2 regions of the Fictibacillus sp. EA-CB0309 genome follow, and region 2 is predicted to be linked to the other one. Evidence: a T-box and tRNA genes for the amino acid it is inferred to sense, from the RefSeq annotation. Region 2 holds a T-box; the other holds one or more tRNA genes.
The links. The T-box of region 2 lies ahead of lysS (lysine--tRNA ligase). A T-box ahead of a tRNA ligase gene usually reads a tRNA of that ligase, here a tRNA-Lys.
Positions count from the first base shown of each region.

Region 1: it has a tRNA-Lys gene. The T-box ahead of lysS (lysine--tRNA ligase) is inferred to sense a tRNA for this amino acid. The anticodon was not compared.

Region 1 covers NZ_CP169271.1:52,632-63,860, reverse strand. The annotation lists gene ACEWFH_RS00405 (STAS domain-containing protein) at 1-343, shown strand, start outside; partial or broken gene ACEWFH_RS00400 (anti-sigma regulatory factor) at 346-746, shown strand; gene ACEWFH_RS00395 (PP2C family protein-serine/threonine phosphatase) at 758-1,765, shown strand; gene ACEWFH_RS00390 (STAS domain-containing protein) at 1,828-2,160, shown strand; gene rsbW (anti-sigma B factor RsbW) at 2,157-2,639, shown strand; gene sigB (RNA polymerase sigma factor SigB) at 2,605-3,396, shown strand; gene ACEWFH_RS00375 (PP2C family serine/threonine-protein phosphatase) at 3,393-4,001, shown strand; gene ACEWFH_RS00370 (hypothetical protein) at 4,092-4,292, shown strand; partial or broken gene ACEWFH_RS00365 (Tex family protein) at 4,345-6,471, shown strand; gene cmpA (cortex morphogenetic protein CmpA) at 6,520-6,642, opposite strand; gene ACEWFH_RS00355 (SprT family protein) at 6,739-7,197, shown strand; tRNA gene ACEWFH_RS00350 (tRNA-Asn) at 7,374-7,448, shown strand; tRNA gene ACEWFH_RS00345 (tRNA-Ser) at 7,452-7,542, shown strand; tRNA gene ACEWFH_RS00340 (tRNA-Glu) at 7,546-7,620, shown strand; tRNA gene ACEWFH_RS00335 (tRNA-Asp) at 7,655-7,730, shown strand; tRNA gene ACEWFH_RS00330 (tRNA-Gln) at 7,746-7,820, shown strand; tRNA gene ACEWFH_RS00325 (tRNA-Lys) at 7,878-7,953, shown strand; tRNA gene ACEWFH_RS00320 (tRNA-Leu) at 7,969-8,052, shown strand; tRNA gene ACEWFH_RS00315 (tRNA-Leu) at 8,103-8,188, shown strand; tRNA gene ACEWFH_RS00310 (tRNA-Arg) at 8,222-8,298, shown strand; tRNA gene ACEWFH_RS00305 (tRNA-Pro) at 8,304-8,380, shown strand; tRNA gene ACEWFH_RS00300 (tRNA-Gly) at 8,389-8,462, shown strand; tRNA gene ACEWFH_RS00295 (tRNA-Ile) at 8,472-8,548, shown strand; rRNA gene ACEWFH_RS00290 (16S ribosomal RNA) at 8,735-10,282, shown strand; rRNA gene ACEWFH_RS00285 (23S ribosomal RNA) at 10,510-11,229, shown strand, end outside.
Region 2 covers NZ_CP169271.1:3,166,432-3,187,048, forward strand. The annotation lists gene fdhF (formate dehydrogenase subunit alpha) at 1-35, shown strand, start outside; partial or broken gene ACEWFH_RS17770 (helical membrane plugin domain-containing protein) at 51-529, shown strand; gene lysS (lysine--tRNA ligase) at 715-2,262, opposite strand; T-box leader at 2,331-2,605, opposite strand; gene ACEWFH_RS17780 (hypothetical protein) at 2,647-3,189, opposite strand; partial or broken gene ACEWFH_RS17785 (dihydrofolate reductase family protein) at 3,356-3,850, opposite strand; gene ACEWFH_RS17790 (amidohydrolase family protein) at 3,895-4,752, opposite strand; gene ACEWFH_RS17795 (GNAT family N-acetyltransferase) at 4,766-7,885, opposite strand; gene ACEWFH_RS17800 (LysE family translocator) at 8,283-8,879, opposite strand; gene ACEWFH_RS17805 (LysE family transporter) at 9,009-9,344, opposite strand; gene ACEWFH_RS17810 (hypothetical protein) at 9,326-9,508, opposite strand; gene ACEWFH_RS17815 (Lrp/AsnC family transcriptional regulator) at 9,512-9,982, opposite strand; gene ACEWFH_RS17820 (FtsW/RodA/SpoVE family cell cycle protein) at 10,097-11,362, opposite strand; gene ACEWFH_RS17825 (PadR family transcriptional regulator) at 11,335-11,772, opposite strand; gene ACEWFH_RS17830 (sigma-70 family RNA polymerase sigma factor) at 11,775-12,308, opposite strand; partial or broken gene ACEWFH_RS17835 (SMP-30/gluconolactonase/LRE family protein) at 12,420-13,300, opposite strand; gene ACEWFH_RS17840 (methyl-accepting chemotaxis protein) at 13,607-15,319, opposite strand; gene ACEWFH_RS17845 (GNAT family N-acetyltransferase) at 15,408-15,875, opposite strand; gene ACEWFH_RS17850 (hypothetical protein) at 15,963-16,415, shown strand; gene ACEWFH_RS17855 (hypothetical protein) at 16,422-16,553, opposite strand; gene ACEWFH_RS17860 (GNAT family N-acetyltransferase) at 16,627-17,235, shown strand; gene ACEWFH_RS17865 (ATP-binding protein) at 17,490-20,366, opposite strand; gene ACEWFH_RS17870 (response regulator) at 20,367-20,617, opposite strand, start outside.

The sequences.
Region 1 (11,229 bases), 800 kb from region 2:
TTTAAAATTGCACGAATATTTATTGATCACTATTCAAGTAGAAATGGACGATCAAACAGCCCTTCAATTTCAAGAGGATTTGCTTAACAAAATTCACGATACAGGGGCAAAGGGTGTTGTTATTGACTTAACGTCAGTAGACATGATTGACTCCTTCATAGCAAAAGTTCTTGGAGATGTCGTGAGGATGTCAAAGTTGATGGGAGCTCAAGTTGTATTAACAGGAATACAGCCTGCGGTTGCTATTACTTTAATTGACCTTGGAATTTCAATGAGGGAAGTTTCGACAGCACTTGACTTAGAACAGGGGCTTGATAAATTGCGTCTGGAACTGGAGGGATGATTATGGACATCCAATCCTGTGTGGAAGTACGCAATGAATGGGACATCGTAAGTGCCCGTCAACTTGGAAGAAACATGGCTAAAGAGCTTGGTTTCGGAAATGTTGATCAAGCCAGAATAACAACAGCGATTTCCGAACTCGCCCGTAATATTTATTTGTATGCCGGCCGAGGAAAGATTTGCATTGAACCAATCGATCAATTAGGAAAAAAGGACTGCGAATCGTAGCCTTAGATAATGGTCCTGGAATCCGAGAAATCCGAAAAGTTATGGAAGACGGCTATACAACTTCCGGCGGATTAGGAGCTGGATTGCCAGGTGTGAAGCGTTTAATGGATGAATTCTCTATTGAATCCACGGTTGACGTGGGAACGGAGATATCTGCTACTAAATGGCTTCGTTAGGAGGAGAGCTCTTGACTGCAAAGGACGCACTAACGGAACGTTACCAAGATTTATTATCAGTCTATCTAAAAGCCAAAACCGAGACGACACTCTATAAAGCCCAGCAATTTAGCCGGAAACTATTGGAGCAGCAGATTTCACCTGAAGATTTAGTGAGCTTGCACATTCAAGTAATGGACGAGCTTTTCCCGGATATGTCAGAAGAGATGAGAGATTCTTTTGACTTTCTGCTTGAATCTATGATTGGTTATGGCTTTGCTTACCGCGAACACCAAAGTCTGCGGGATAAACAGCAACAGCTGGAATCAGAAATTGAAGTTGCCGCAAGCATGCAGCAAACATTGCTGCTTAGCGATGTACCTGACTTTAACGAGTTGGACATAGGCGTTGTAAGCGTTCCTGCTAAAAAAATGAATGGCGATTATTATAATTTTGTTAAAAGCGGCAATAGTCTTAGTGTCGCTGTAGCTGACATTATCGGTAAAGGCATACCCGCTGCACTCTGTATGTCTATGATTAAATACGCGATGGACAGCCTGCCAGAAGAACAGATGAAACCTCATCTCCTGCTGGAAAACTTAAACCGTGTTGTTGAACAAAATGTTCATAGCAACATGTTCATTACAATGTTCCATGGTGTATATGAACCGGAAAGCCATAAGTTCTTCTATGCAGGTGCCGGTCATGAACCAGGATTTATTTATCATGCAAAAGAAGATAAGTTCCACGATCTTATTGCTAAAGGCCTTGTTCTGGGGGTTTCTCGCACAACAACCTATCATCCGTATGAAAAGGAGATAGAAGTTGGAGATATGGTCATCTTGCTCTCAGATGGAGTGACCGAGTGCAGGACAAGCAAAGGATTTATTGAAAGAGAAGAAATTGTTTCTCTCATTCGTAAATATATGGATCTACCCTCTCAAAAAATTGTTGAGAATGTATTTCAGGAGTTGGATCGGCTTCAAGGGTTCGAGCTCAGAGATGATTTTACTTTAATTATTTTAAAAAGACTGGTTTAAACAGTGTTCAATTAGGGTAAAGGTACCTTATGGTTCCATACAAAGCTTGGGGGGAAAAACAAATGAATTTGCAAATTAATCAAGGCCAAATAAATGAAACATATGAATTAAATCTTACTGGGGAAGTAGACGCATATACGGCTCCGAAACTTAAAGAAGTCATGCTTCCGTTAACTGAAAAAGAAGGGAACATCGTAATCGTCGACCTTTCTGGTATAGAATATATGGACAGCACGGGATTGGGTATTTTTGTAGGAGCTTTAAAGTCTTCTAAAGCCCACAATAGCTCATTAAAGCTAAGAGGCATGACAGAACGCGTTAAACGTATCTTTGAAATTACCGGTTTAACTGAGGTAATGGACATCGAAAGCGGAGTAAAGGGGGAGGCGCTATGAGAACAGCGTCCGACTATATTGAAATGAACGTTCCGGCAAAGCCGGATTATGTGGGAGTAGTCAGATTAACGATATCTGGTCTGGCAAACCGCATGGGTTTTGCGTTTGATGAAATTGAAGATATTAAGATTGCTGTTTCAGAAGCTGTAACGAATGTTGTAAATCATGCTTACACAGAAGGAGATCAAGGCCAAGTTCGCATTGGCTGCAATATACATGATGACCGCATGGAAATTACGGTTGTCGATCAAGGAAAGAGTTTCGACGTTGAATCTATCTCTAAAGATCTTGGCCCTGTAGATGGTAAATCAGTTGATCAACTGCATGAGGGAGGTTTAGGCCTCTTTCTGATAGATACACTAATGGACAAGGTAGAAATAAGCAGTGAAGCCGGTGTCGTTGTAATGATGACAAAGTATCTTCACAGAGATGAGGTGGAGGAACATGTCGACAGAATCTCACCAGCGCCTTCACAGTAAAGAACAGGTCTATGCATGGATTGATGAATTACAGCAAGATCCAAAAAACGAAGAAATTCAAACAAATCTTGTATTGCAGTATCAAGACTTAGTACATTCTCTTGCACGAAAGTTTTCTAAAGGGAAAAGCATCCATGATGATTTAGTTCAAGTAGGTATGATCGGACTGCTTGCTGCTTTTAGAAGATACGACAAAACGTTTGGCAGATCTTTTGAATCATTTGCCGTTCCAACAATTGTTGGAGAAATCAAACGTTTTATTCGTGATAAAACATGGAGTGTGCATGTACCGCGCCGTATTAAAGAACTAGGTCCGAGAATCAAGAAAGCCGTTGAAGAATTAACGACTCGCTTGCAAAGGTCACCTAAAATCTTTGAAATTGCTGAGTTTCTGGAAGTTTCAGAAGAAGAAGTTCTAGAGACGATGGAAATGGGTAAAAGTTATCAAGCTCTATCCGTGGATAGTTCTATTGAAGCGGACCAAGAGGGTAGTACGGTTACACTTCTCGATTTAGTTGGATCCAATGATGATGGTTTCGATCAAATCGATAAAAGGCTACTTTTGGAGAAAGCATTTGCTGTTCTTTCTGAACGTGAACGTGAAATCCTGCAGTGTACGTATTTTGAAAACTTAAGCCAAAAGGAAACAGGGGAACGTCTGGACATATCCCAAATGCATGTTTCCCGATTGCAAAGAAGAGCGTTAGAAAAACTAAAAGAAGCGTTGCGAGTATCACCCTCGGAGGCGCTTAGATGATCGAACACTATCAATTTAGCAGAGCATCTGTTTCCTCTTACCAGAAACCTAAAAAGGGAAATGATCTTTGCGGAGATAGTTTTTATGTGAAAGAAACGGAAGATTATTTGATTTGCGCGGTTGCAGATGGTTTAGGAAGCGGCAAAATGGCGAAAGAAGCTTCAGGAGCTGCTACTGACATAATTGATCAGCATCATCATGAATCAGTGGAACAGCTGATGCATCTTTGTAACGAGGGGTTAAGACATACTCGAGGTGCTGTAATCGCAATTGTTAAAGTCGATTACAAAAATCAAACAGCCACTTATTCAGGTGTAGGTAACATCCGTTTTATGATCTCTGCTGAAAGACAAAGAGCCATACACCCTTTAACGAAGGCAGGTTTTCTAGTAGGGAAGCCTGAGCGATTTAAAGTACAGGATTTCAAGTTTGAAAAAGAGTTAACATTAATGCTTTATTCTGATGGCATGGATATTCATACACAAAGTCGATCACTCTTAACGAAAATGATTTCTCCAAAAGAGTCTGTCATTTTTATAAGTGGATTGCCACAAGATATTAACGACGATGCTACATGCATCGTAGGCCAAGTAAATATTAGTTAGCTAAACATCATCCTTATCAAGATTTTAGGATGGTGTTTTTTGTTTTTGAATCTTTTTCACTCTTCATTTGCAAGTTGATTGAAGTGCAAGTTGCGAGACTCCTACGGGACGAGCGGTCAGGTGGAGACTCCTAATGGCGCAAAGCGGCAGGAGGCTCACCGCACGCCCCGTGGAAAGCGAGCATCTGGAGCGGAAATCAACCACTTCCAAAAGCATCGTTGGATACGAAAAAGAAGCCTTCACTTTTTTACGGAGCAACTTCATTGGTTTATAATAGTAGTAATTGATTGAAAAAGGAGTGTTCTTATTGGGACAACCTATTAGTGAACAAGCATTACGTACAATGGAACAAGAACTAAATGTAAAAGGCAAACAAATTAATCAGGTTATTGCTCTTTTAGAAGAAGGAAATACGGTCCCGTTCATCGCACGTTACCGAAAAGAATTAACGGGCGGTCTGGATGAAGTGCAGATCAAAGACATCATGGATCGTTGGACGTACTTGCAAAACTTAGCGACTCGAAAAGAAGAAATCATTCGTCTTATCGATGAACAAGGAAAACTTACTGAAGAATTAACAGCTTCTATTTCGAAAGCTCAAAAGCTGCAAGATTTAGAAGATATCTACCGTCCTTATAAACAAAAAAGAAGAACTAAGGCAACGGTAGCCAAAGAAAAAGGACTTGAGCCACTAGCACATTGGCTGTTGGAACAAAACAATGATGATCCACTAACAAAAGCTGCGGCATACATAAACGAAAAAAGAAGTGCTTTCAGCTGAAGATAGTCTAACAGGGGCAAAAGATATCATTGCTGAAATGCTGTCTGATGACGCGGATATGCGAAAATGGATCCGCGAAGATACATTTACTAAAGGCGAGATCAAAACAGATGGCAAGAATACCGAAAATGATGAGAAAAAAGTATTCGAAATGTATTACGAATACCAAGAACCGATCCGAAAAATCGTTCCACATCGTGTTTTGGCGGTTAACCGCGGCGAGAAAGAAAATATTTTGAGAGTAAGTATCGTAACTCCATCAGAATTAATTCTTTCTAAGATGGAGAGAAAAACGATCAAGCGTTCCAGCTCGCCAGCGGCAGCTTATATACGCGAAGCGATGGAAGACGCATATAAACGATTAATTTCTCCTTCTATTGAACGTGAAATCCGAACCGCTCTAACTGAGCAAGCGGAAGAACGCGCGATTCATATTTTTCTGAAAACGTAAGAAGCCTTTTATTGCAGGCTCCGTTGAAAGGGAAAGTTGTTCTTGGTGTCGACCCTGCATACCGAACAGGATGCAAGCTAGGTGTAGTGGATGAAACGGGAAAAGTCTTGCATATTCAAACCATTTATCCAACACCGCCGCGATCAGAGGTAGAAAAATCTGCTGTTGTTGTGAAAAAGTTGATCGATCAATACGACATTGAAATTGCTGCGATTGGAAATGGAACCGCATCACGCGAAACAGAACAGTTTATTGCTGAAACGTTAAAAGACCTCGAAAAATCAGTGGCCTATGTCATTGTAAACGAAGCGGGTGCGAGTGTTTATTCGGCCTCAAGTGTAGCGCGTGAAGAATTCCCTGACCTTCAAGTGGAAGAAAGAAGTGCTGTATCTATCGCACGAAGACTTCAAGATCCGTTAGCAGAACTTGTGAAAATCGACCCGAAGTCTATCGGAGTTGGCCAGTATCAGCACGATGTTTCCCAAAGAAGACTTGGGGAAGAAATTTCATTTGTGGTGGAGACTGCCGTTAACCAAGTAGGGGTTAACGTAAACACAGCTTCTTCTTCATTGCTTCAATATGTTTCGGGGTTGTCCAAAACAGTCGCACAGAACATTATCGTAAAACGAAATGAAGTCGGGAAATTCAAAAACAGAACAGAACTTAAGAAGATTCCGCGACTCGGTGCGAAAACGTATGAGCAATGTATCGGGTTTCTGCGAGTGGTTGATGGAAATCAGCCTCTTGATCAAACCGGCATTCACCCAGAAAGCTATCCAGCGACGAAAGCATTGTTAAAAGAACTCGGATTTACTCCTGCTGATATAGGTTCAGAAGCTCTGGCGGAAAAATTAAATAACATATCGCTTGATGCCACATCTGAAAAATTGGATATTGGTGTACCGACTTTAAAAGATATTATTGAGGGTCTTACTAAACCAGGAAGAGATCCGCGTGATGCTTTTTCAGGGCCAGTGCTTAAAACAGATGTTCTTAAAATGGAAGACCTATCTCAAGGGATGGAACTGCAAGGAACCGTTCGCAACGTCGTTGATTTCGGAGCATTTGTAGATATTGGTGTAAAACAAGATGGGCTTGTGCATATCTCGAAATTAACAAATCGTTTCATAAAGAACCCAATGGATGTTGTAAGTGTAGGACAAGTCGTAACCGTATGGGTAGATTCTGTAGATGTAGCTAAACAACGAATCGCCTTAACGATGATTGCTCCTAAATAAAACAACTACCGAAAAAACATCAACAAGATAAAGCACTTCTCCAGTAAATTACTCTTCACTGGAGGAGTGTTTTTTGTTATAAAAGAACCAGCACTGATTAAGTAAGCGGATTTGGTAACGATCTTTTTGATAATAAGCACGACGGAGCTGTCTTTTAAACCATGTTGGCATATAGAGAACCTCCTTGAACTTCCCAATCCGTTATTTGTGTATTAGTCTATGTATAGAAGCTTGTTGATGTGAACTTGAAATGTAAGGAGCTTGACCATGACTGACGTGGAATTACAAAAACTTACCGAGGAAATTTCTCTTCAGTTCTTCGATAAACCGTTTCGGCACAGAGCCAGATTTAATAAAAGGCTGCGAACAACAGGAGGACGATATCTTTTAAGATCTCATGACATAGAAATGAACCCGCATCTTTACGAGGCATTCGGCATGGACGAATTGATTGGGGTCATTAAACATGAGCTTGTGCACTACCATATGCATATTGAAGGTAAAGGGTATAAGCATGGTGATTACGATTTTAAGTATTGGCTAAATAAAGTAGGCGGCTCTCGCTTCTGTCAGTCCATACCTGAAAAAAGAAGAACAGAGAGTTATAAATATCACTATATCTGCGCAGACTGTATGCAGTCCTATAAAAGAAAGAGAAGAATTGACACGAAAAAGTATGTATGCGGAAAGTGCCGAGGAAAATTAAAACAGGTTTCTTTAAAATAGGGTGTTGACTTCGATTATAGGTATGTGGTAATTTAATAAAGTCGCTGTTAGACATACCTTTTACATAGCTTTCTTAACAAGGTAGCTAAAGCGATAACGGCTCAGAAAAAAACTTCGAAAACGGGTTGACATCTGACGCTGAAACAATTATGATATTAATTGTCCTTAAAAGACATTCCACAGTAGCTCAGTGGTAGAGCTATCGGCTGTTAACCGATCGGTCGTAGGTTCGAGTCCTACCTGTGGAGCCATACAGAGAAGTACCCAAGTGGCTCAAGGGGCTCCCCTGCTAAGGGAGTAGATCGCTAACGCGGTGCGAGGGTTCGAATCCCTTCTTCTCTGCCATCTGGCCCGTTGGTCAAGCGGTTAAGACACCGCCCTTTCACGGCGGTAACACGGGTTCGAATCCCGTACGGGTCACCATATACTTTCATAAAAGCAATACCTATAGATTGATGGACTCGTGGTGTAGTGGTTAACATGCCTGCCTGTCACGCAGGAGATCGCCGGTTCGACCCCGGTCGGGTCCGCCATTATTTCTAAGGTGTTGGGCTATAGCCAAGCGGTAAGGCATCGCACTTTGACTGCGACATGCGTTGGTTCGAATCCAGCTAGCCCAGCCATTTTTTATTTTTAAGATGAGTGTTTAAGATACAAACACTAAACCTTATTAACAGTAAGAGCCATTAGCTCAGTCGGTAGAGCATCTGACTTTTAATCAGAGGGTCGAAGGTTCGAGTCCTTCATGGCTCACCATTTTCAAATTAATATGCGGGTGTGGCGGAATTGGCAGACGCGCTAGACTTAGGATCTAGTGTCTTTGACGTGGGGGTTCGAGTCCCTTCACCCGCACCATATTAATTTTCTCAATAAGTTGCAGTGCTCATGCGCTGGCATCTAGCCGCGCGGTCGTGGCGGAATGGCAGACGCGCTAGCTTGAGGGGCTAGTGGGGGTATCCCCGTGGAGGTTCGAGTCCTCTCGACCGCACCAACTTTTACAAATAACATATAATGCATTGAATAGGCGCCCTTAGCTCAGCTGGATAGAGTGTTTGACTACGAATCAAAAGGTCGGGAGTTCGAATCTCTCAGGGCGCGCCATATTTCGGGAAGTGGCTCAGCTTGGTAGAGCACCTGGTTTGGGACCAGGGGGTCGCAGGTTCAAATCCTGTCTTCCCGACCATTCTTTATGCGGGTGTAGTTTAGTGGTAAAACAAGAGCCTTCCAAGCTCTGGTCGTGAGTTCGATTCTCATCACCCGCTCCAATTTTTTACGGGCCTATAGCTCAGCTGGTTAGAGCGCACGCCTGATAAGCGTGAGGTCGATGGTTCGAGTCCATTTAGGCCCACCATATGATCGTAAAAATGATCAAAAAAAGATTTTAAAAAAGAGCTTGACTTTATAACATTGATTCGGTAAGATGATAAAGCTGTCTCGAAAAAAGACAAGCCAAAAAGTTCTTTGAAAACTGAACAAAAGAAATAGGTAAGGAATTAAATTAATTCCGTCAGTTTTAAAAACGAGCAAGACAAACACTTTTATGGAGAGTTTGATCCTGGCTCAGGATGAACGCTGGCGGCGTGCCTAATACATGCAAGTCGAGCGAATGAAGAGGAGCTTGCTCCTCTGATTTAGCGGCGGACGGGTGAGTAACACGTGGGTAATCTGCCTGTAAGACGGGGATAACTCCGGGAAACCGGGGCTAATACCGGATAATAAGAAGAAACGCATGTTTCTTTTTTGAAAGTCGGTTTCGGCTGACACTTACAGATGAGCCCGCGGCGCATTAGCTAGTTGGTGAGGTAACGGCTCACCAAGGCGACGATGCGTAGCCGACCTGAGAGGGTGATCGGCCACACTGGGACTGAGACACGGCCCAGACTCCTACGGGAGGCAGCAGTAGGGAATCTTCGGCAATGGGCGAAAGCCTGACCGAGCAACGCCGCGTGAGCGATGAAGGCCTTCGGGTCGTAAAGCTCTGTTGTTAGAGAAGAACAAGTACGAGAGTAACTGCTCGTACCTTGACGGTACCTAACCAGAAAGCCACGGCTAACTACGTGCCAGCAGCCGCGGTAATACGTAGGTGGCAAGCGTTATCCGGAATTATTGGGCGTAAAGCGCGCGCAGGCGGTCTCTTAAGTCTGATGTGAAAGCCCACGGCTCAACCGTGGAGGGTCATTGGAAACTGGGAGACTTGAGTGCAGGAGAGAAAAGTGGAATTCCACGTGTAGCGGTGAAATGCGTAGAGATGTGGAGGAACACCAGTGGCGAAGGCGGCTTTTTGGCCTGTAACTGACGCTGAGGCGCGAAAGCGTGGGGAGCAAACAGGATTAGATACCCTGGTAGTCCACGCCGTAAACGATGAGTGCTAGGTGTTGGGGGTTCCACCCTCAGTGCTGAAGTTAACACATTAAGCACTCCGCCTGGGGAGTACGACCGCAAGGTTGAAACTCAAAGGAATTGACGGGGGCCCGCACAAGCAGTGGAGCATGTGGTTTAATTCGAAGCAACGCGAAGAACCTTACCAGGTCTTGACATCCTTTGACCACTCTAGAGATAGAGCTTTCCCCTTCGGGGGACAAAGTGACAGGTGGTGCATGGTTGTCGTCAGCTCGTGTCGTGAGATGTTGGGTTAAGTCCCGCAACGAGCGCAACCCTTGACCTTAGTTGCCAGCATTCAGTTGGGCACTCTAAGGTGACTGCCGGTGACAAACCGGAGGAAGGTGGGGATGACGTCAAATCATCATGCCCCTTATGACCTGGGCTACACACGTGCTACAATGGATGATACAAAGGGTTGCGAAGCCGCGAGGCCAAGCCAATCCCAAAAAGTCATTCTCAGTTCGGATTGTAGGCTGCAACTCGCCTACATGAAGCCGGAATTGCTAGTAATCGCGGATCAGCATGCCGCGGTGAATACGTTCCCGGGCCTTGTACACACCGCCCGTCACACCACGAGAGTTTGTAACACCCGAAGTCGGTGGGGTAACCCTTTGGGAGCCAGCCGCCGAAGGTGGGACAGATGATTGGGGTGAAGTCGTAACAAGGTAGCCGTATCGGAAGGTGCGGCTGGATCACCTCCTTTCTATGGAGATTATGAAACAGCTTCGACTGTTTCGTAAGTACACCTATTCTTCTTTTGTTCAGTTTTGAGAGAACTAACTCTCAACTAAATAACACTTTTTATGATTCATTCTGAAAAGGTTATTTTCTATGTTCTTTGAAAACTAGATATCGACATCCAAACAATATGCAAGGCAGATTTAACAATCTGCGCCAAGCAAGAATCTTTGATGTGTAAACATCATATAAGGTTAAGCTAGAAAGGGCGCACGGTGGATGCCTTGGCACTAGGAGCCGAAGAAGGACGGGACGAACACCGATATGCCTCGGGGAGCTGTAAGTAAGCATTGATCCGGGGATTTCCGAATGGGGGAACCCACCATCCGTAATGGGATGGTATCCATATCTGAATACATAGGGTATGAGAAGGCAGACCCGGGGAACTGAAACATCTAAGTACCCGGAGGAAGAGAAAGCAAATGCGATTTCCTGAGTAGCGGCGAGCGAAACGGAATCAGCCCAAACCAGAGGGCTTGCCCTCTGGGGTTGTAGGACACTCTACATGGAGTTACAAAGGAACGAAGTAGGTGAAGCGGTCTGGAAAGGCCAGCCAAAGAAGGTAACAGCCCTGTAGCTGAAACTTCGTTCTCTCCTGAGTGGATCCTGAGTACGGCGGGACACGTGAAACCCCGTCGGAATCCGGGAGGACCATCTCCCAAGGCTAAATACTCCCTAGTGACCGATAGTGAACCAGTACCGTGAGGGAAAGGTGAAAAGCACCCCGGAAGGGGAGTGAAATAGATCCTGAAACCGTGTGCCTACAAGTAGTCGGAGCCCATTAACGGGTGACGGCGTGCCTTTTGTAGAATGAACCGGCGAGTTACGATCCCGTGCAAGGTTAAGTTGATAAGACGGAGCCGCAGCGAAAGCGAGTCTGAATAGGGCGACATAGTACGTGGTCGTAGACCC
Region 2 (20,617 bases):
GTCCAGGTTATGTTCACCTGACGGATGAAGTGTAAGGGGGCGGATACGATATGGCACAACCAACTACTGTTATTAAAAAGAGCGTGAAAACCGAGGAGCAGATCCAGCAAGAGAAGCTGGCTGAACTCCAAAAAGCATTAGCTGAAAAAGATGCTGCGCTCACAAAGACTCTCGATTTTATTGGTGAACTAGACAAGATTGGTGCATTAGAAGCGGCAAACTGTATGCTTGTCGCAAAAGACAAAATTGCAAGTATTGCGCTTGGCCAAGCAACACGTGAGCCTGTTACGAATATGATCAACAACCTGATGGGTGCTGCTGGCGTTTTGACGAAGATGGATCCTGAAGTAACCGCCAAGCTACTTGATAGTGTCGTTGCTGGCGTAAAATCAGGAGAAGATTTTGTAGAGAGCGAGAAGAAAGTCGGTGCTTTCGACCTTGTAAAGTCGCTAAAAGACCCCGATATTAACCGCGCGATCGGCTTTGGTCTTCATTTTTGAAGGGCATGGGGCAGGAATTGAAGAAGTAATTATGTGGAAAGGTGACGCTGTGGTGGCGTCACCTTAATGCATGTTGAGTTTGGACAGATTATTGCTTGAATCGGACAGATTATCCTCAAGATTGGACAGATTACAGAAGAGATTGGACAAATTATTACTTGAATCGGACAGATTATTGCTTGAATTGGACAGATTATGATTTCAAACCCTTAAGTCATTGCCCTAATAAAGCAATCAACCGCTCTCTCCCTACAGAATGAACAAGTAAAGGTATGCGGGGACCATTGTTGCTGTTCAAAACAAGCTCATAGATGATACTGAACAACCTTTTTTGGTTGTTTCTCTTCATTTTTGGATCATCCAAATGACAAACATCGTAAACTTTTCTCATCAACTCATCATCTTGTAGATCAGCTTCATTTTGTAGCACATTCACAAAACCTTGTACCCATCCTTTCTCCGTATTAGTCAATGACCCAATATATCCTTGATTTTTCTCTTCATTAACATGAAGCACTTTATCAGGACACCAGTTTCTCAGCCAATATTCCGCCCTCGCACAAACTCCTTCTACCTCTTCTAGCGTATACTCCTCACCAGTTCTTCTCAATACGTCACGAACTACTTGTGCATCAAAATTAACAAGCGGTAAGATGCTCGCTACATGACTAAACTTCGGTGTACGTTTCGGTTCACCCCTCACCACTGATAACTCCAGAGCAGTCCTTATCTCTTCTTTCAACTGCTCGCGTTCTGAACTACTAAACCTCTCATATTCTGTATAGTTTCGAATCACATCTTCATCCAATCCAATATGAAAAGGAGCGTTAGGCTGATACTTTGCAAACATGAAAAGGATTACTTCAGGTGTATAGATTTTCAACAGCTCCCCAGGTGTGATGTTGTTTCCCGAAGAACTCGACATTTTAGCACCGGTGCCTTTAATGCTGATAAAATCATACGGCTCATACTGGGGCGCTTGAAAATTAAAGATTTCAGAAACAATCTCCTTTGAAACTCTGTAGCTCCCCGTCGCCGATGAATGATCTCTCCCACCTGGTTCAAACACCACGTCCTCAGCCATCCATCTCATCGGCCAATCCACTTTCCAATTTAGCTTGATGTTTGCTGCAACAGATACTTCTATAAAATCTGAATGCCCACAACAACACGAGTAGCTTAATGTTTCACCCTGAAACTCTTTAACGTTCACAGTATCTTTGCCGCAAATTTCACAATAGACATTTACCGGATAAAAGTTTTCTCGCTCTGCAACACTTGGTTTCCCTGTCTTAAACGCCATTAAAATATCGTATATCTGCTTTCGCTGGTGAAGAGCATGAAGAATTTGTGCATTGTATCTTTTTGTTCGGTACTCCTCGCTTTGATAGATAAACTCGGGAACTATGCCGAACTGACCCAACGACTGTTCAAACTCTTTTTCAAAATGCTCTGCGTACGAATTGTGGCATCCAAACGGGCAAGGAATTTTAGAGTACGGCATACCTATATATTTCTCAAAAGACGCGTCCACGTTCTTAGGTACTTTACGAAATCGATCAAAGTCATCCCATGAAAAGATGAAACGTGTTTTCTTTCCTAGTTTTTGTAATGCCCTCACCACAAAATAAGTGGTAACCACTTCACGAAAATTCCCGATATGAACCGAACCGGATGGGCTAATGCCAGACGCACAAACAAAAGTCTCACGCTCTAGATTTTTTCTAATTAATTCTTCTGCTATTCGATATGCCCAATGCATAATGTAATCACTCCTCCATTTTTATAAAAAAGAAAAACAAAAAAGCCCTCACCCCCAAGATTATTCATCTTGAGGACGAGAGCTTATTTAGCATTCGTGTTACCACCTCAGTTTGTTAACATGTCGCCATGTCAACCTCTTCAGGTACGGCAATGAAAAACAATCACTTGCGTATACCCTATCTCTGTAACGGGAGATCACGTTGTAGTATCAGCAAAGATAACTCTGCATCCGTACAAAGCTCGGAGTCTTTTTTCATTAAGGTGATTATTGCTCTTTCCCACCCACCAAGAGCTCTCTGGAAATAATGTGTCTTAATTACTTTTCTCTTCATAGCCATAAATTGTTAAATTTTTATTAGTATAAGCAGTTTTGTGAAAGTTGTCAAAATTTTTTTCTGAATCTCAGCAGAAGAAAAATTCCTATACAAACAAAAAAGACAATTAACCCAACATACAAAAACGTATAATTCTTATCGTCATTTTGAACAGCTTCATTACTCGTTTTCACAATAGGCTTTTTTGTTTGCTTTTTGAGAAACTCCTCAAAATACGCTCTGTCTGTAACATTGTGATGTTGTACTTTACCACCGGATATCTGCATCATTCCATTTGGTCCTCCGACAGGAGTTAAATAGCTGAACTCCTTATTTTCATCAAGAAAAAGCAAAAACTCTCCGCCGTCTTTTTGAAATTCATCCGCCCAACCAACATCGTATCCATCAATACCTGCCCTTATTTTATGGGGTACATCTCCTTTATACACCTTTTGGATGTTGAATTCATAACTCGTAAAAACCATATTTCTTCCTTGTGGTTTACTCATAAAATTATACTGTCCAACTACAATCACTTCAGCTCTTTTATAAACTTCCTCAGGTTCAACTTCCGCCCAACTCGTAGCATGAGCTTCAGAATTTATTAACATTACGAATAAAAACATACTAAAGAAAATGATCGTTATATGTCTCACCACTTACGACCAGCCCCCTTTGATAATTAGTCGATAATGAACAATGATTCGTTTCACGATAAAAAAGGATAGAACCTTAAAGTTCCATCCTTTTATTAAATCTTATAAGTACATGCTTTACTCAAGAATAAATCACGTTATACGTTGGCTTAATAACTCCGTTGTCAAAGTGTTTCACGTCTATAAGTTCCAGCTTAATGTGAGGTTTCACTTCACCAAACAATGGCAACCCTTCACCAATCATCACTGGATTCACTTTCAAAACCACCTGGTCTATCAATCTTTCATTCAACAACGAACCTGCAAGCATGGCACCACCGCAAAGCCAGAGTTTGCCAGATTCCTGATCTTTAAGATTTTTAATAAACTCTATGCATGGAGCTAGAAAAGATGTAATGCTTTAAGTCTTTAAAAGTACTTGGCTCTCCTGGTTTTAGACCAAATTGAAATCCGTATTCATACGTCTTCCCGCCAATAAGAACGGCGTCATACCCCTTAACGTCTTCCAAAAAGTCTATACATGATCGCCACTATACAAAAAGATCGAATCGTCCGCTTTTTCATTGATATCCGCGATAAAGTGATCAACCGTAATATGATAGATTAATTTTGCCACTCAATCACACCTTTCAAAAAATTATACCTCTCACTATTACTCTATTATTTAAGGAAAGGTCTGATCTTCGGAAAGATTTTCACAGCCGTATTGTAAAATACATCCTCATGGTGCTCCTCAGGTATGATTTCCTTCACAAAATCAATGTAAGGCTGCACCGGCACGAGCGGCCAATCTGTTCCAAACAAAAACTTTTTATAGTTATCCGTGAACGTTAACGCATGACGTAAATGGTTGAAGAAGCGCGGTGAATCTTTGTATCTCACAATATCTTCCCGTGTTCCAACGACAAGACCTGAAAGATCCGCATACATGTTGCGATTCTTGTAAACAACCTCTGCTCCGTCCAGTGTCCACGGATCACCGAAATGAGCCATCATAAAATTCACATCACGGTGCATGACCGCTACTTCATCTAGCGTCAACGGATGTGAGTACTTCAATAACCCTCTCTCAGAATACGTATCTCCTGTGTGAAAGATGACTGGCAATCCGTACTTGGCAGCTAGCTTATAAACCGGCTGATACACTTCGTCATACGCATAATACGGATAATAACCGAGGTAGATTTTAATTCCGACGACTTCTGGCTTTTGCACCGTTTCCTCAAGTTCTGCTAATTCTTTTTCACCGAGATGGTACGGATTAATACCTGCACAATACACGACATTTTCAGGAATCTGTGAACCTAGATCGATTCCCATTGGCGTTGGGGCTAGAGGGTCTGGGAAACCCTCTACCTCTTTTTCCGTCAGCCCCATCGCAATGCCTAGTACAACGCCCGCTTCCTCATACTCCCTTACGATTCCATCATAAGAATAGTCCAGTTTGGACAGGTTCGCTGCTGTATGTTTAAAGCTCTCAATATTTGAAAAATGCATGTGCGCATCAATGATTTTCATGAACTCTTCCTTTCTAACTGAATGTGATCTTCTTTAAATCTTCTAAAGCTGTATCTGGAATCACTTTATTGTTAAATACATAAAACACTGGAGACGTAACATGGGTAGAGCCGTGCTCAAGGTTAAGCTTTTCCGCATATCCAAGCTCAATCACTTCCAGGTTGATATATGAATCTAAATACGTCGCGTTTTGATTTGCCACAATCTGCATCAGATTTTCATGATCATCCGAACCAAAAACAACACTGCGGTCAATTGACATCTCCTGCTCGCCTTTCCCGCCATAAACCATCGCCCACTCGCCGCTTTCACTTTGAAAGCTTCCCCAGCTCTTCGTAAGTTCTGGTCCAGGATTTAAGAAACAACCTGTGTAAAAATTTTTACCATGTAGATAGCTTCCCATATTTTGAACAATTTCCGTCGTATGACACAAAACCGGAACGCCTGGCAGCAATAAGAAATACTTATGAATTTCAAGCCCTTTGAACGTTTCATGCTTTTCATAAAATGTGGATATCTTCAGACCCTTCCACACGTTTCCTTTGCTGTCCTCTTTCTCTGCAAAATCAACCGTGCTCTTCTCTTTTAATAGAGAATTAAGACTCGTGCCTTCTACAAGACCCGCGATTCCTCCAAACCAAGGATTCCACCAAGATTTTGGTGCAGGCTTTGGAAACGGCGAATCCATCCACTCGTGATTTTTGTACTGAAGAGAGAATAATGATGGCGCGAACTGTGCTGAAGCAGAAATGGTTATTTCACCGTTATCCACACGCAACACTTCAAGATCACTCATCACCGTCTTCTCGAAATGAACCGGCAAATCCTTCATGACGAAAGCCGCCGATTGTCTCGTAATATCAATAGAGTCCAGATTCATTTTTGACGTTAAAACATGAACGCCTTTATCGCTTGGCAATTGTATGTCAAACTCAGCACTCGTCATTTCTTCATCTGACGCGAACAGGTGACTTTGCAGAATCTCGTCATCCATTTTCATTTCGATAAATCCGTTAAAGAAGGATGACTTGTAATCTTGCGCAACAGCCTTGATCTGATTGCCACTTACAAAAGGATTGCTGTTATTAACAGATAGCGTCATATGATTGGTTAAGCGCAGTGATGGCTTTTCATTCTTTTGCGTCGCATATTCTCTGAACGACTGCCACTCTTGAAAGGCACCGATCGTTAACGTAACAGGTTTTGTCTCGACCTTTTGATGAGGAGCCAGCTTTCCAAAATTATGTTCAAAGTACATAAACCAGTTAGAGAAATGTACCTTTTCATCGCTTGGCCACGAGATGCCCCTTGGGTTTTTCTGCCCTCGTAAGAAGATCCAGTTTTCAGTTAGCTTATTGTTATTCCAATAGGTTAAGAAGGAACCCATTGAGTCGTTTAGCTCGATATATTTACCTTCATACGGCAGAACAGCTCGATCAAGCATACGGCACATGATCGGAGAGTTTAACCAGACCTCTTCTGTGGTTTCCGCTTCACTCGTATTGGTAATCTCATAATGCTGTTCCACTAGCCCTTCGCTATATAACTTCACTACAGTTGAGAGTTGCAATCCGGGAAACGCTTGCGATTGATAGATTGCTCTAAATCCTGCATATCCTTCATCTAAAAGAGTTTCAAAGTTTTCAGGACGAAGGCGAGAGATTTCTTCTGAAAACGGCTTACCCAGCTTCGGCACCATAAAAGCCATCTTATAATCCACATCACCTTTACCCGGTATAATCCAATTGTTGAATTTATCAAGTCTCAATTGATATTGTCCATTGTACACGTGAAAATAAGCGTCACACTCACCTGTAAGTTTTGCTCCGATTCCTTTTAGTGCAATGCCTATCTTCTTCGTAAAATGAACAGCACTTCCATCCTTCTTGGATGCTTTTATCGGTAGATCGGCCGAATAAAATCCGTGTTTCAACAGTGTGAATGGTACAGGTATAGACTGTTTCGCTTTCGGTGCTAACGTAATACTTATACCCCGATTGTCGATGTGAACCAACTCTGATGGTGGAAGTTCAAAGCTAAATGTCACTTCTTCATTAAAGTTGTTTTCTAGATTCAAATACAGTGTAGAAAATTTTCCGATAAAACTAAGGTTTCCAGGCAATGTGCAGTCCAGTTTAACAGGATACTTAGGTCGAATTCCTACTTTAAATTGCGCTTTCTTACCGTTGATCGTAAGCTGAGAAGTCACAGCCGGATGCGTTCTCCACACACTTTGTTCTTCTGTAATCGGGTTCACTTTAAAAGGAATTTCAATACTTTCCTCTTGTTGAACACTTACTTTTGTTGAAGATTCAAATTGAATATTCTTGTCGTTCATTCCTTTAATTTCAACAGCTAACGTCTTACCCGATTTATTTGTGATGTGATATTGAACCGTATAGTCAGATCCAAAAACAAGGTCAAAATTTTCTACGGTCGCTGAGATACTATAGTCGTCTGTTTCAATGGAACGAAGACCTCTTCCAAAGCGCTCAAACTCCATTTTCAAGTTTCCAAGAGTATCATGTTCCCACGAATACTCATAAAAATGAAACTCATTTTCCTTGTTGCCGTCTGGAACAGTCTCAATTTTTCGGTTGCTATTTTCGTACCAGCGTCCGTCGGCAAAATAATCTTTTACAGCTTCAGTCTGCATAACAGATGGCATAAAATTCATTAAATGAGTCGTATCATCTCTGTCTTCCCAGAAGAAACCACATTTTTTATAAAGTGGAACTGCCTTCGTGTTACCCGGCCATGTGTAAAGATCCAAACGCGGCCACTTCATTTCAATGGCTTTTTGAAGTGCTTTTAGTACAAGCTTTTTGCCAATCTTCTTGCCGTGATAGTCACCTCTAACGTTCAACAGTGGAATGTAGAGTGCTCCTTCATCTTCACGATACTCACCTAGACTGCAATAACCCACTACTTTGTCGCCATCGAGGGCCAAATATAAATGGAGGTTCGTTGAGTTCGATTCCTGTTTCAATACTTGTTCTTCTGTCATGATAGAGTTTCCGCCACCCCAGCCGTCTTGGCTCTTATTCCACATTTCAGCCACTGCAGCAGCATAGCTCGAATCATATTCTACAATCGTGATTTGATCGGTCGTTTGCGTGTTTAGTACTTCCATTTTTCTAGCCTCCAGTCGATTTTTATAATTTCTTCCCGTTAGTTACTCCACCTTTTTTTGTGTGATTTTCTGAATTGAATCATGTTCAACACTCCTTTTTCAATGTAAAAAAGCCACCCATAATGCTTGGGTGACTTTTCGTAAATTGGCTAAATAAGCACAAAAAGGCCCCAGAATGCATACACATCCTGAGGCTCTGGTTCACGTAATCATGTAGTCAGATCGAGATCCCATAAAGAAGGTTGTGTATTGGACAATATGAAATTGTTTTCGTAGTTTCTAAGAATTTGATCATGTCCAACGCCTCCTTTATTTGTAATTTTTTCCTTACATCCATCATTGTAAAACAGATGGATATAAAAGTAAATATAATTTTCGGAATATTTATTTTTTATCATTACCAAATGGCGTTCGCTAACCCTAAACCAATGATCAATGCGCCTGCTCCTTTATTCACCAACACTAGATGAGGTGTGATTCTTTTTGTGAAAATGCTAACCATAACACTTAAAAAAATCCACCAAATGGTAGCTCCTATAAAAACACCGCCAATTAGAAACAACGCGACTTGCACGGTCATGGAGCTTTCGTTAAATCCGAGTCCGGCAAACATCGCCGTGAAATTTAAAATGGTTACCGGGTTTGTGATCATTAAGAAAAAAGTGGATACGAACATTCCCAGCTTGCTTTCACCTGGTAAATCCGCCGCTTGATGCGGCACTTTCTTCACAAACGTTTTTACCCCTAAATAAAGCAAGAATGCTGTTCCTAAAATTTTGAGTAAAAGCTCATATTGTATTAAAAATGCCGAAACCGCAGAAAATCCTAATGCCGCGATACTTGCATAAACAACATTAGCTGTCACTGCGCCAAAACCTGTTAAGAATCCCGCTGTCCTTCCTTGTGCAAGCGTCCTTTGAATACAGAGCAATCCAATCGGCCCTACCGGTGCGGATATAGAAAACCCTAAAATGATACTTTTTAGTAATAACATTTAAGCTGTCCTTTCATCGCAATAAGGTTAAAAGTGAAAAGGCACCGAACAAGATAATAACCATGCCGGAAACGCGATTGATTATTGTTAACATGTTAGTTGTGATGTTTGTCTGAAACAAGCCAACTCCTATACTAAGAAACAGCCACCATAGTGCTGATCCCAAAAAATTCCTGCCACCAAAAGGATAGCTGAAGTAGAATTTGTTTGTGAGTTAGCCATTCCTAATCCAGCAAAAATCGCTGTAAACGAAAGTATGGTCATCGGATTCGTTAACGTCTGAACAAATACCGTAAAAAATGCTGCAAGTAAATTTTTCTTTTTTGGTCTTCCACTTACATCTGTTGCTCTAAAAATTAATGTTTTCACACCTAAAAACAAGAGAAAGATTCCACCAAAAAACTGAATCCACAGATGATGACTAATTAAAAACTGCGTGACGAACGTTATGCCAAGACCTGCCACCAATCCGTAATCAAATCAGCACATGCTGCTCCAAGTCTTGATACGAGCCCAGCCATTTTTCCTTGTGCTAACGTGCGTTGAATGCATAAAACACCAATCGGACCAACAGGGGCTGCAATGGAGATCCCTATGATTAATCCTTTAATTAAAAGTGCAAAATCCATTTCTTACTCCCCTGAAAGTTTGTACTGCTGCAGCGGCATTTCAATGGATTCTTTCAACGTATCCATCACAATTGTTGTTTTCGTCCGAACGATTCCAGTTAGTCCCTTAATTTCATGACTAATAACACGATCCAAATCTTTTGTGTTTCTTGATCTGATTTTTAACAGATAATCGTCTTCCCCCGCAATATGATGGCATTCCTGTACTTCTGTTAATGAATGAATCAATTTTAAAAACGGTGCTCTATGTTCTGGCCGTTCTAACGATACCGCAACGAATGCAGTTAGTTCATTTCCTACCTTCTCTGCATTCAACATGACTCCAAAATGCCTAATCACACCATTCTCGATTAATCGGTTCACGCGATCAGCAGTGGCAGGTGCAGACAAACCAACACGGGATGCCAAGTCGGCCCATTTGATCCTTGCATTACTTTGCAATAGCTCAATTATCTTTAAATCGAATGTATCCATAACACATTACCTTCATTTCGTAATTTTTTATTTATTTTAATTAATAAAATAAATAAAATCAATCTTTTCCTTTATAAAAAAAGAAACCCTGCAACTTTAGGGTCTCTAACTACATTACATATAATTGTTCAGTAGACTTTTTCTGCGGTACACACTCAGCACAACACCCATCAAGATTGAATTGAGTAAAATCGGAATTAATCCATAACTGATAAACGGAAGCGACATACTTGTAAGAGGAAAGAATCCCAATGCCATTCCGATGTTACTTACCATTTGAAACAGAAAGAGTGCCACACCACCAATAATGAGAAGCTTTCCAAAAGGATCTCTTACTTGCTGCGTAACCAAGATCATTCTTACAAGGACTAACGATAGGATAAAAGCCATGATGATCGCTGCCATCCAGCCAAAATGATGCGTGATGCTTACAAAAACAAGATTTGTATGTGCTTCAGGTATAAACTCCTGAAGGCCTTTTCTTCCACCAAACCAACCTGCTTTAGACATCACTTCTTTAATATGAAGAACAAGAAACCCAGCTCCATCAGCATCTTTTTGAGGCTGCAAAAACCCCATGATTCTTTCTTTTATAAAATACGATTGATACTGCCATGTAAGGATACCCGTTAAGGTAAGTGAAACAAGCGTAACGCCAGACACAGAGGCTTTCTGTCGCGTTGAAAATTTACTCCACCACAGCATTGATAGCACCAACGCAAAGTATAAATACGTGGTTGATAGACTTGGTATTTGTACAAACAATATTAGTGACAGTAGAAATAATAGTGTGAAATGCCATACTTTAAAAGAACTTTGGTTAAAGAAACAAGCCCAAGCCACCATAAAGAAAGGAAGCGCAAATAAGCTCTCAATGGTTAGCGGACCGATGTTTATATGAGGTATGCCGTTTATCATCGTGTTGGAGAAGAAACGCAAAGTTAAAAGCAGCAAAGACCCTAATCCGTAAAACAGCCATCCAACTTTCATAAACTTACGATAATCCACGAACATAAGCCCGATCGCAACGGCCATCCCAAATACCACAAATGTCACTTTGCGAGTTATAAGAGAATCCCCATATCCAAGGGCAACTAGAGGTAAAAATCCCAGCAAAAGAATAGCACTAATTAACGTTAGTAATACCCAATCAACTCTCGGCCGATGAACCTTATTTAACTGGATGCCTAATGTTACCGGGCTTCCCATCTGCTCAATCGCTTTTTGCTCTGCTTCCTTATCAGTGAAACCTTTGTTCAACCATACTTTCTTCGCTTCTTTCACATGATGATTCAGCTCATCCGATACATGCTGTTGCGCTTCCTTCGAACGGATCTGGCTCGTAACCTCATTTAAGAATGACTCTCTGCGATTTTCCATTCCGCTCCCCCTATCAACTGCTGCAGCACGACTTGTGATCGGCTTTCCTTTTTCTCGGCTTGTTTTAAAAGCTTTTTGCCTTTGTTCGTCAGCTGATAATACTTTACTTCCTCTTGCGATATCCAGGTAGATTGCAGGACTCTGTTATTTTCTAAGCTGTGCAACAAGATATAGAGCGCGCCTTCGTTGTCGTCAAAGTGTCTGATTCCTCGTCCTCTTAATAAGTTCGCTAACTGATATCCCGTTTTTTCTTGGCTTAATAGTTGTAAAATGCTTAAGATCATATTTTCCTTATTTCCTTGGTTACTTATTTTGTTTTGTATGGTTTCACGATGTTTTTCTGTAAATTTCACCTGAGAAAACGTCTTCTCGTTCATGATCTTTTTTAAACTTTTTAAACGATTCTCCATACTTAGCCCTCCAAACGTATTTTCAACAGTTCTTTTGATCGTCGTAATCTCGTTTTTACCGTATTGTCACTAACCTCTGTCATTACAGCAATCTCCTTGATCGGCAGCTCTTCATAATAAAAGAGATAGATGACTTCTCTATACTTGATTGGAAGCTGCATAATCGCTTCTATAAGTTCACCGTCATCTTCTCTTTGAATCACTTCATGTTCCACTAAATCCTTTTGAGTTCGGTGATTCTCAGGGTCATCTTCCGTTATGACTACCCTATTGTTGTACCAGCTTTTTAAAAAGTCTTTGCAATGATTGATCGCGATCCGCCACAACCATGTTTTAAACTTTGATTTTCCGTTATATGTATGTAGTGCGTTGTAACACTTCACAAAGATATCTTGTGTTAAGTCTTCGGCAACGGCTTTGTTGTTCACGTATGAGTAGACGAGCTGCAATAGATCTTGCCCATGCTCATTCATGGCTTCGATAAAGACCTCTTCTTTGTTTTCTGTATGCAGCGCGCCAGCTATCATTTCTTCCATATTTATCCCCCTCTCTTATTATTAGACGACTGACTGTAATTGCAAGTTTTTGTTAAAAGAAAAAATCTCAAAAAAAAGAACAGCGTCAATTAAACGCTGCTCTAAACTGAATTATCCACGAAAAAGATTTGCTGGCATTCCCTTCACGCCAGGCTTCACTTTGAACACCCCGCCTGCTTCTGGAAAACGATCTAAGTTTTCAACACTTGTATTCTTTCTTGCTGTAGTCACATACAGTTCATCCAGATTTTCTCCTCCAAACGTACACGAGGTAACGTTTAATGATGGAATAGGTATAGATAACAGTTGTTCACCTGTAGTTGGATTCCAACGAGATATTTGCGCACCGCCCCAATGAGCGATCCATAGCATACCGTCTTCATCAATCGTCATTCCATCTGGAGATCCAACGCCTTCTGGAAAATCTATCACTTCGGTCTGATTATCGATGCTACCTGTTTGTAGGTCATAATCAAATCTTGTAACTTTCTTTGTTGGCGTGTCAATGAGGTACATAAACTTTTGATCAGGAGACCAAGCCAGACCATTTGATATAGTAAGGTTTCCTTGCTTTTTTCTACCTCTAAATCTGTACCTAGACAATATAAAGAACCTGCTTCTTTTTCTTCACTTAAACTCATTGTTCCTGCCCAAAAGCGTCCGAAAGGATCACACTTTCCGTCGTTAAATCGATTTTCAGGCAGATGGTTTTCGGGGTCCGCAATGGGTGTGAGTTCTTCAGTCTCAACGTCCAAAAAATAAAACCCCTTTTGTAGAGCTACCACTAATCCACCCGACTGTCTTGGCGCAACCGTTCCAACCATTTGATCCAACTGAATCTCTCTATTTTTATGCGTACGCGGATCGTAAACATTTACCTTTTTATCTAGAATATTGACCCAATATAGCACTTTCTTATCCGAATCCCAGCATGGCCCTTCTCCTAGACTAGCTTTTGCTGGAATTAACAATTCAGCTTCACTATTTAACATGTTAACCTCCTTCAAACCGTAGTTGTATGTATATATACATTCCCTTAATCGTTTTAAGTATATCATGGGGATTGTGGCGTACCTGATTGTTTTAAATGTAGATGAAAATTCCTCCCACACCGTATAAATCAGGAAATACGGCACTTAATTCCTGAAATTTTAACATTAATCCCGCGAGTTTTGCCTATATATCCGCGAGTTTGCAAATTTCGACATCCCGCAATCCCAAATCATATAAAGAAAAGTGACGGATACCCGTCACTTTCCCATTTATGCCGTTTCTCTCTCCTCACCCACACGCTTAAACTAGCTTTCCTTCGTTAACTGCTGTGACAAATTGGAAAGCAAAGCTCCAATGAGATACGCTTGTTTGATTTTTTCATTTTGTTTGACGGATGTTACGGACATCTCTTCTGAACTCGCCAGGGTTTCTTGAGAAATGCTCGAGAACTGGATGGCAGCTGTTTCAATCTCAGGCAACACCACTTTTAGCTCTTGCAGGGCAACACTCATATCACTCATTCGCTCATTGTTTTCTACTACCGATTTCATCAAGTATTGAATAAACCCAGTAGTATTCTTCACTTGCTGTAAATGAGATTGATTCGTTTCACCAAGAATGCGTGATTCCTCGATTGCCTGCAGTGCTGTTTCATTCATCTGATTAACAGTCGCAATGATATCAGCCGCTGCTTCGCTCGACTGATCGGCTAACTTTCCAACCTCATCGGCAACTACCGCAAAACCTCTTCCAGCCTCACCTGCTCTAGCCGCTTCTATCCGAGCGTTTAATGCAAGCAGTTTGGTCTGTTCGGAAATATCCTTGATGGTCGAGATTACGTTTTGAGAATGGTTCGAATAATTCCCCATCTCATCAATGATTTGGTTTAAATGTGCAAAACGATCATGATTGTTATGAATCTCTTCAACTAGCTTCTCCACTTTTTCTTGGCCTGAGACAGCATTTTGGTTCATAGAAGAAAACTCATTCATTACCGCCATGACGTTTTTGTTCAGCTCACTCACTTTTTCTTGCATATCTGTAAAAAGGCGAACGCTATGCTCAGAGCTGATGGCTGTTTCTTTTGCGCCAATCATCACGTTCTCAATCCTGTTAAGAAGTTGTTCATTATAATGATTCGCCTCACTGTATGTATGTTCGAGCTCATCTCCTTGAGCCGTCAGTTCACTAGATATATGCTGAATCTGAGCATGTACATTTCTGATAAACGTCATCATCTGGTTGAAGCTCTCAATTAATCTCTGAATCTCGATATGTCTGGATTGATAAGTCACATTATGCTGAAAGTCACCTTTTTGTACACGTTTCATGACCCGGCTTAATGCAGATAACGGCGATGTGATACTTCTGATCAAGAATATGATTACAGCTGCTGTTAAAAGAATGCTCGCGATTACGGCAACAGCGATAAAGTTTCTTAACTCATAAATCGGCTGCATATAACTTTCTGTTTCAACGGCGATCACATAGATTCCGTTCAACTCTTGAATTTGCTTAAATGCGAATGTATATTCCTCGCCCCCGATGTCTGTGTGCAGCACACCATTTTCAAGTTTACTAATTTGCTTTTTACTGGCTGACGTCAAAGTAATGTCATCTTTTCCACTGGTCTTATATAAAGTTACTTTACTGTTCTCTATTAAAAAGATATTTGCTTTCATGTCGTCCTGCTGAAGACCAACGTACTGTGTGTTGATGCTTTCACCCAAACGTTTATTGAACATTTCTTCATCTCGTATGAAGCTGAATTTTAGATTTTTCGCAATGTCATACGTTGTCTCAGTTTCTCGTTCTAATCTATTTTCAATAATGGTTCGTGTTGTGTCTGATGCTTTGTTATAGCTGAAGATTCCTACGATTGAGATTGTTAAAACAACAAGTGAAAGCATCATCACTAACAGCTTTGTTTGTAAGTTAAGTTTGACCTTAAACGTAACAGGAAGCTTTATGTTCTCAAATAACTGTAACCTTTTAATCTGATATAATACCTTCTTCAAACTGCCCACCCCTTTTGTCTATGTATAGAAATTATGACAATTTTTACTAAGGAATGGTGTTAAGGTTTAGTAAAGAGTTTGTAAAGGTCTAAAGTCCCATATGAAAGATCATCTCTATGCCATATTCCCCATCATAATTTTCACCTTTATAAATGAAACCGGCTTTTTTGTAAAGGGATATAGCACCACCATTCGTTTCATGAACGGTTAAAAGTATTTCATTCTTATCTTCGTATTGATTCTTCACGATTCGAGGGAGCGTTCTTAACGCCTCAAGAGCATACCCTCTTTTTTGATAACGCACATCAATCGAGAACGATTTTAAAAGAATGGCATGCTCATTGTTTGTGTAGATATTGCCTGAAGAATTGGTATACAGAGCAAACCAGCCTACTAGGTCCTCTCCGGAACAGATAACAAATGGCTGGTTAAAGACATCATCTTGAAAAACATTAAGTACCTCTTCAGGCATGGAGGTATATAAGGCTTGCTCAGCTGGTAAGGAGTATTGAAGAGCTGCTCTGCGATCTCTGTTTTCATACATTCTGACTTCCATTCATTAACTCTCCTTTCTATAAACGAACAAGGATTTCTATATAAAAACAAAGAATAAACTGTTATGAAGTTGATGAGAGGATTGATGATGATGAAAAAGAAAATTGTTTTGGCATTTATCTTATTCATAGGATTTGTTTCTGTTTTATCAATCTTCTCCAAAGAGACGGTTCCAACTTCGATTGAAACTTCAATAAAAGCTAGACTAAAATCGAAAAGTGACACAATCGTTTATTCAGGAGAAAACGATTTCTGGAAAGCAGCGTTCTCTATGAAAAAATCTCAAAACCAATTGATGCTTACACACATTACAAGTGATAAAAAGCTTCCGCAAGAACTTACCTTCACACTAAGTACGGCTTATGATCAATCTAAAAAGCAAACAGAGATTGGAACATACAACTTGTCTTTTAAAAATTTTCCTAACCAGTTATCCGTTACATTTGATGGAAAGAGTGGGATTCTCGAAGGAAATAAGAAACTCGTTTTAAAGATTACAGGGAAAGATCATTATCAGTTTTTTAATCTTTATAAGGAATAGTAAGTTCTACTTATTTTTTATCTCTTCAAGAAGAGAAATCATTTTCTCGTTTTGCAAAATAATCGTTTCATTCTGCTTCCTGAATTTTGCTGCGTCAAACAAAAATACGATTAATATGATCAAAATAAAAAATTCCATTGATTCACCTCTTTAATTTTATATTTAAATGTTAACATAAATATCCAATTCTTTTATAAGGAGAACTAAAACCATGAACCATACTTTATTCCCCTCACCGACCATTTTAGAAGATGAAGTCATACAGTTGATTCCTATGGAGTATGAGCATTCCGTTCCACTTTATAAGATCAATCACACAGACAATTGGAAATTTATGCTTAGTGTCATTCAATCACAACACGATATGGATAACTGGGTAATGAATGCCATCGAACTTCGTGAAAAAGGACTAGCCTTACCATTTACAGTTGTACTAAAGAAAAACAACCAAATCGTTGGCACTACGCGTCTTTACGAAATAAGTACTGCACAACGGTCATGTGAGTTAGGTTCTACTTGGTACGGAAAAGAACATCAACGTACATTTGTAAACTCGGCATGCAAACAACTTCTGCTCACATACTGCTTTGAAACCTTAGATTATATTCGCGTGCAATTTAAAACAGACGAAAGGAATGAACGTTCACAAAAAGCCATTGAACGATTAGGTGCAGTTAAAGAAGGAGTCATGAGAAACGAACGCATCCTTTCAAACGGATATATTCGAAATGCCGTTCTCTATTCAATTACAAAAGAAGATTGGAGCAGTGTTAAGCAAGGGTTTATTGAGAGAAAAGCGTATTATCTTTCAAAAAAATGAACCACATTCAAAAATTACTAAAAGAATGTTGATTCTGAAAAGATTTTTTAAGCTTGTCTTCACTGGCAAGTTGATTGAAGTGCAAGGTGCGAGACTACGGCTAGGACAGGCGGGCAGGTGAGACACTTAGAAGTGAAACGTTAAGAATGTCGCTCACCGCCTGCCCCGCGGAAAGCGAGCAACCTGGAGCGGAAATCAACTACTTTCAAAGACGATTAGAAAAGCCTGCAGTACTTCATCTGCAGGCTCTATCATTATTCGTTTGTATGACTTGGTTCTTCCGGTATCAATATATGTCCGTTCTTTTCCTTGTTCAACATCACTTGCAGAATGGATGACGTCAACTGGCTTGGCTGATACGGTTTGATCAAGTACCCTGCTGCACCTAAGTTAAGCCCTCTCTGCTTTTCATCTAGTGCCGACGAAATAAAGATTGGAATGTTCTTTGTGGCTGGAGTACTTTTCAGCGTTTGAATCACTTGCCAGCCATCCATTTCGCCTTCTAGTAAAATATCAAGAACGATCGCTTCTGGCTTCGTTTCTTCAACCATTTTCACGGCATCTTCACCCGTGTTGAACTGCGCGATATGAAATCCGTGCTCCATTAACTCTTCCGTAATCAGTCCTGCGAGATGCCTGTCATCTTCAATGATGATGATATCCACCTTTTGCCCCTTCGTCTGAGTAACAGAGGCATTCACATACACATCATCAATCACGGGGAACATTACGGTAAACGTACTTCCCTCACCTAAATTGGACTCAACGGAAATATCGCCTTGGTGTACCTTAACGATCTCTTTAACAATGGCAAGACCAAGCCCTGTCCCGCCGATCTTCCTGCGGTCTGAGTTGTCCACTCTGTAAAACTTCGTAAACAGATTGCCAATCGCAGACTTAGGAATTCCAAGGCCTTCATCTTTTACATCTATCATTAGGTGATTTTCATTATTGCGTAAGGTGACCTGAACTTTCCCGCCTTCAGGTGAATATTTTACAGCGTTGGAGATCAGGTTCATGAACACTTGTGATAGCTTATCTCGATCACCGAACACTGATAGCTTTTCTGTTTGAACATCTACGTCAAACACGTGTTTCTCGCTATTCACTCTCTGTACGTCGATCACGTCTTGAATGATTGGCAAAACAGAGTGATACTTTTTATCGAACTCTTGGCTGCCGCTCTCCATTTTCTGAACGTCAAGAAAATCGTTAATGAGTGATGTTAGCCTGAATGCCTCTTGGTGAATCGTCGTTAAATATTTCTTCTGCCGTTCCGGTTTCAACTCACGTGTCAGCATTAGCTCTGTAAATCCTAGAACGCTCGACAGCGGTGTTCGAAGTTCGTGGCTGACGGTTGTTACGAACTCTGACTTCATCTGATCGACTTCATATTCTTTTGTGATATCACGGTACACAATGACCGTACCGAGCTTTGTATCGTTTTGAATCAGACTTTCTGAGTAGATTTGTATGACTCTCTTTACTTCACCTTCTAGTTCAAATACATAGGAGATGCCGACGTCGTTCTTTTCATGTACCGCGTTCTGAATAAAAGAGAGCAGTTCATGAGCGCCTGTAACTCTTCCCTTCAAGCGGCTTGTCCACTCCTCAAACCCCATGCTCGTTAACTGTTCTGGGTTGTCGCAGTCCATAAACTCACAAAACTTTTGATTGGCAGAAATGATGTTGCCGTCGTTATCGATGAGTTGGATTCCTTCATGAATGCTGTTCATCACATTTTTCATGTTAACACGCTGTTTCTCACTATCTTCATACAGCTTCAGTTTCTCTAGAGAAAGAGCGACTTGGCGGGCTAGACCTTGGTATTCTGTTACCTCATCACACGAGTAAGATGAACCTAAACGTGTTAGAACCATAACCGCCAGAATTTCACGTTTTCCTGAGAAAATCGGAATATACAGATCACCTGATTTAAATGGTTCATCGATATACCCTTTTTCTGATGCTGACGTCTCTCTCATCACTTGGTACGACAAGGTACTTTCCTTTAACCGAGCTAACATACCTGACTTAGGAAAATGGTCTAAGAACTGAATTTGCTCATTTTCGGACAGCCCGACCGTTGCCGTTTTGTTGCCATCGATTAACCAGATCAATCCTTTACTTGAATAAGTGATTTCGACCATGTTGCTTACGATGCTCTTTAGTAGCTGATGCTTATCAAGCGTATTGGAAATGGAGTGAATAAAAGAGTTCATTCGGAGCAGCATCTTTTCGTTCTGTTCCGTTGTTGATAGTGCTTCACGAAGCTTCTCTTGCTGCTCGTTTAGTTCGTCCTGCTGAGCAGCAAGTTCTTCGTTCTGCGCAATCAACTCTTGTTCATTATTTTGTATACCTCTGATCATTGTTTCAAACGCTTGAGACAGAACACCAATCTCATCGAGCCTATTTGTATACGGAACATTCGTAACAAACTGGCCGTTTGTAATCTCAGTGGAAATATCAGCGATCTTCCGAAGAGGACTTCCGAATTGCTTCATCATCATCCTGATCAGCCCAAGAAACGCCAGCACCATAAAGATGAGAAAAGAAAAATAGATCAGTTGACTCGTGCTTGTTTTTTGATCTTTTTTGCGATAAACCTCATCAATCTCTTTTTGAACGTCTGCCTCAAACGAATCAAGTGTGTCCAACACATCATAAACACGCTGTGTACCGCCATCTTCTTGGGACATTTTTATAATTTCATCGACCTTTCCTTCGCGCTTAAGTTGGATAGCACGCGGAAGGGAGTTATTAAAATAGGTATTCGTAAACGCTTTAATCTCTGCTAACACTTCTTTGTCTTCTTCGGATTTATACGTTTTTTCAAACGTTGCGAGATCAGCCTCAATCTGTTTTTCTTTCTGTCCGATCTTATCCAAAAAAGATTCCGACCCAAAAGCAAAATAGCCTCTTGAATCAAACATGATCGAATTCAGGTTCTCTTTCATTTCTTCTACAAAGTTCAGTTTGTTCTGCTTGGCTGAAATCTCTGTATCAAGCGATTCTGTTAAGTTAATATGATAGAGTCTGAGAGAAACCATACCGGATAAGAGCAGGATGACAAAAGTTAGATTAATGACAATTACTTTCCTGCCTAGACTTCGTTTGAAATAGTTACGCACCTAAGATCTCCCTATCGTTTCAAGGAGCTGTTGTGGACTGAACGGCTTTGACATGAAGTAATCAGCCCCCGCTTCCTTCATCCGTTCCCGATCTGTTTGTTGATTTTTCGCTGAAAGGATCATCATTTTAATCTCTTTCTTTTTTAAGATGGTCCTCGTTTTCTCAACAACCTCAAGCCCCGTCATACGCGGCATCATATAGTCCAATATGACAAGATCGTAGTCGTTCTCTGACAGTCTTTCATACGCTT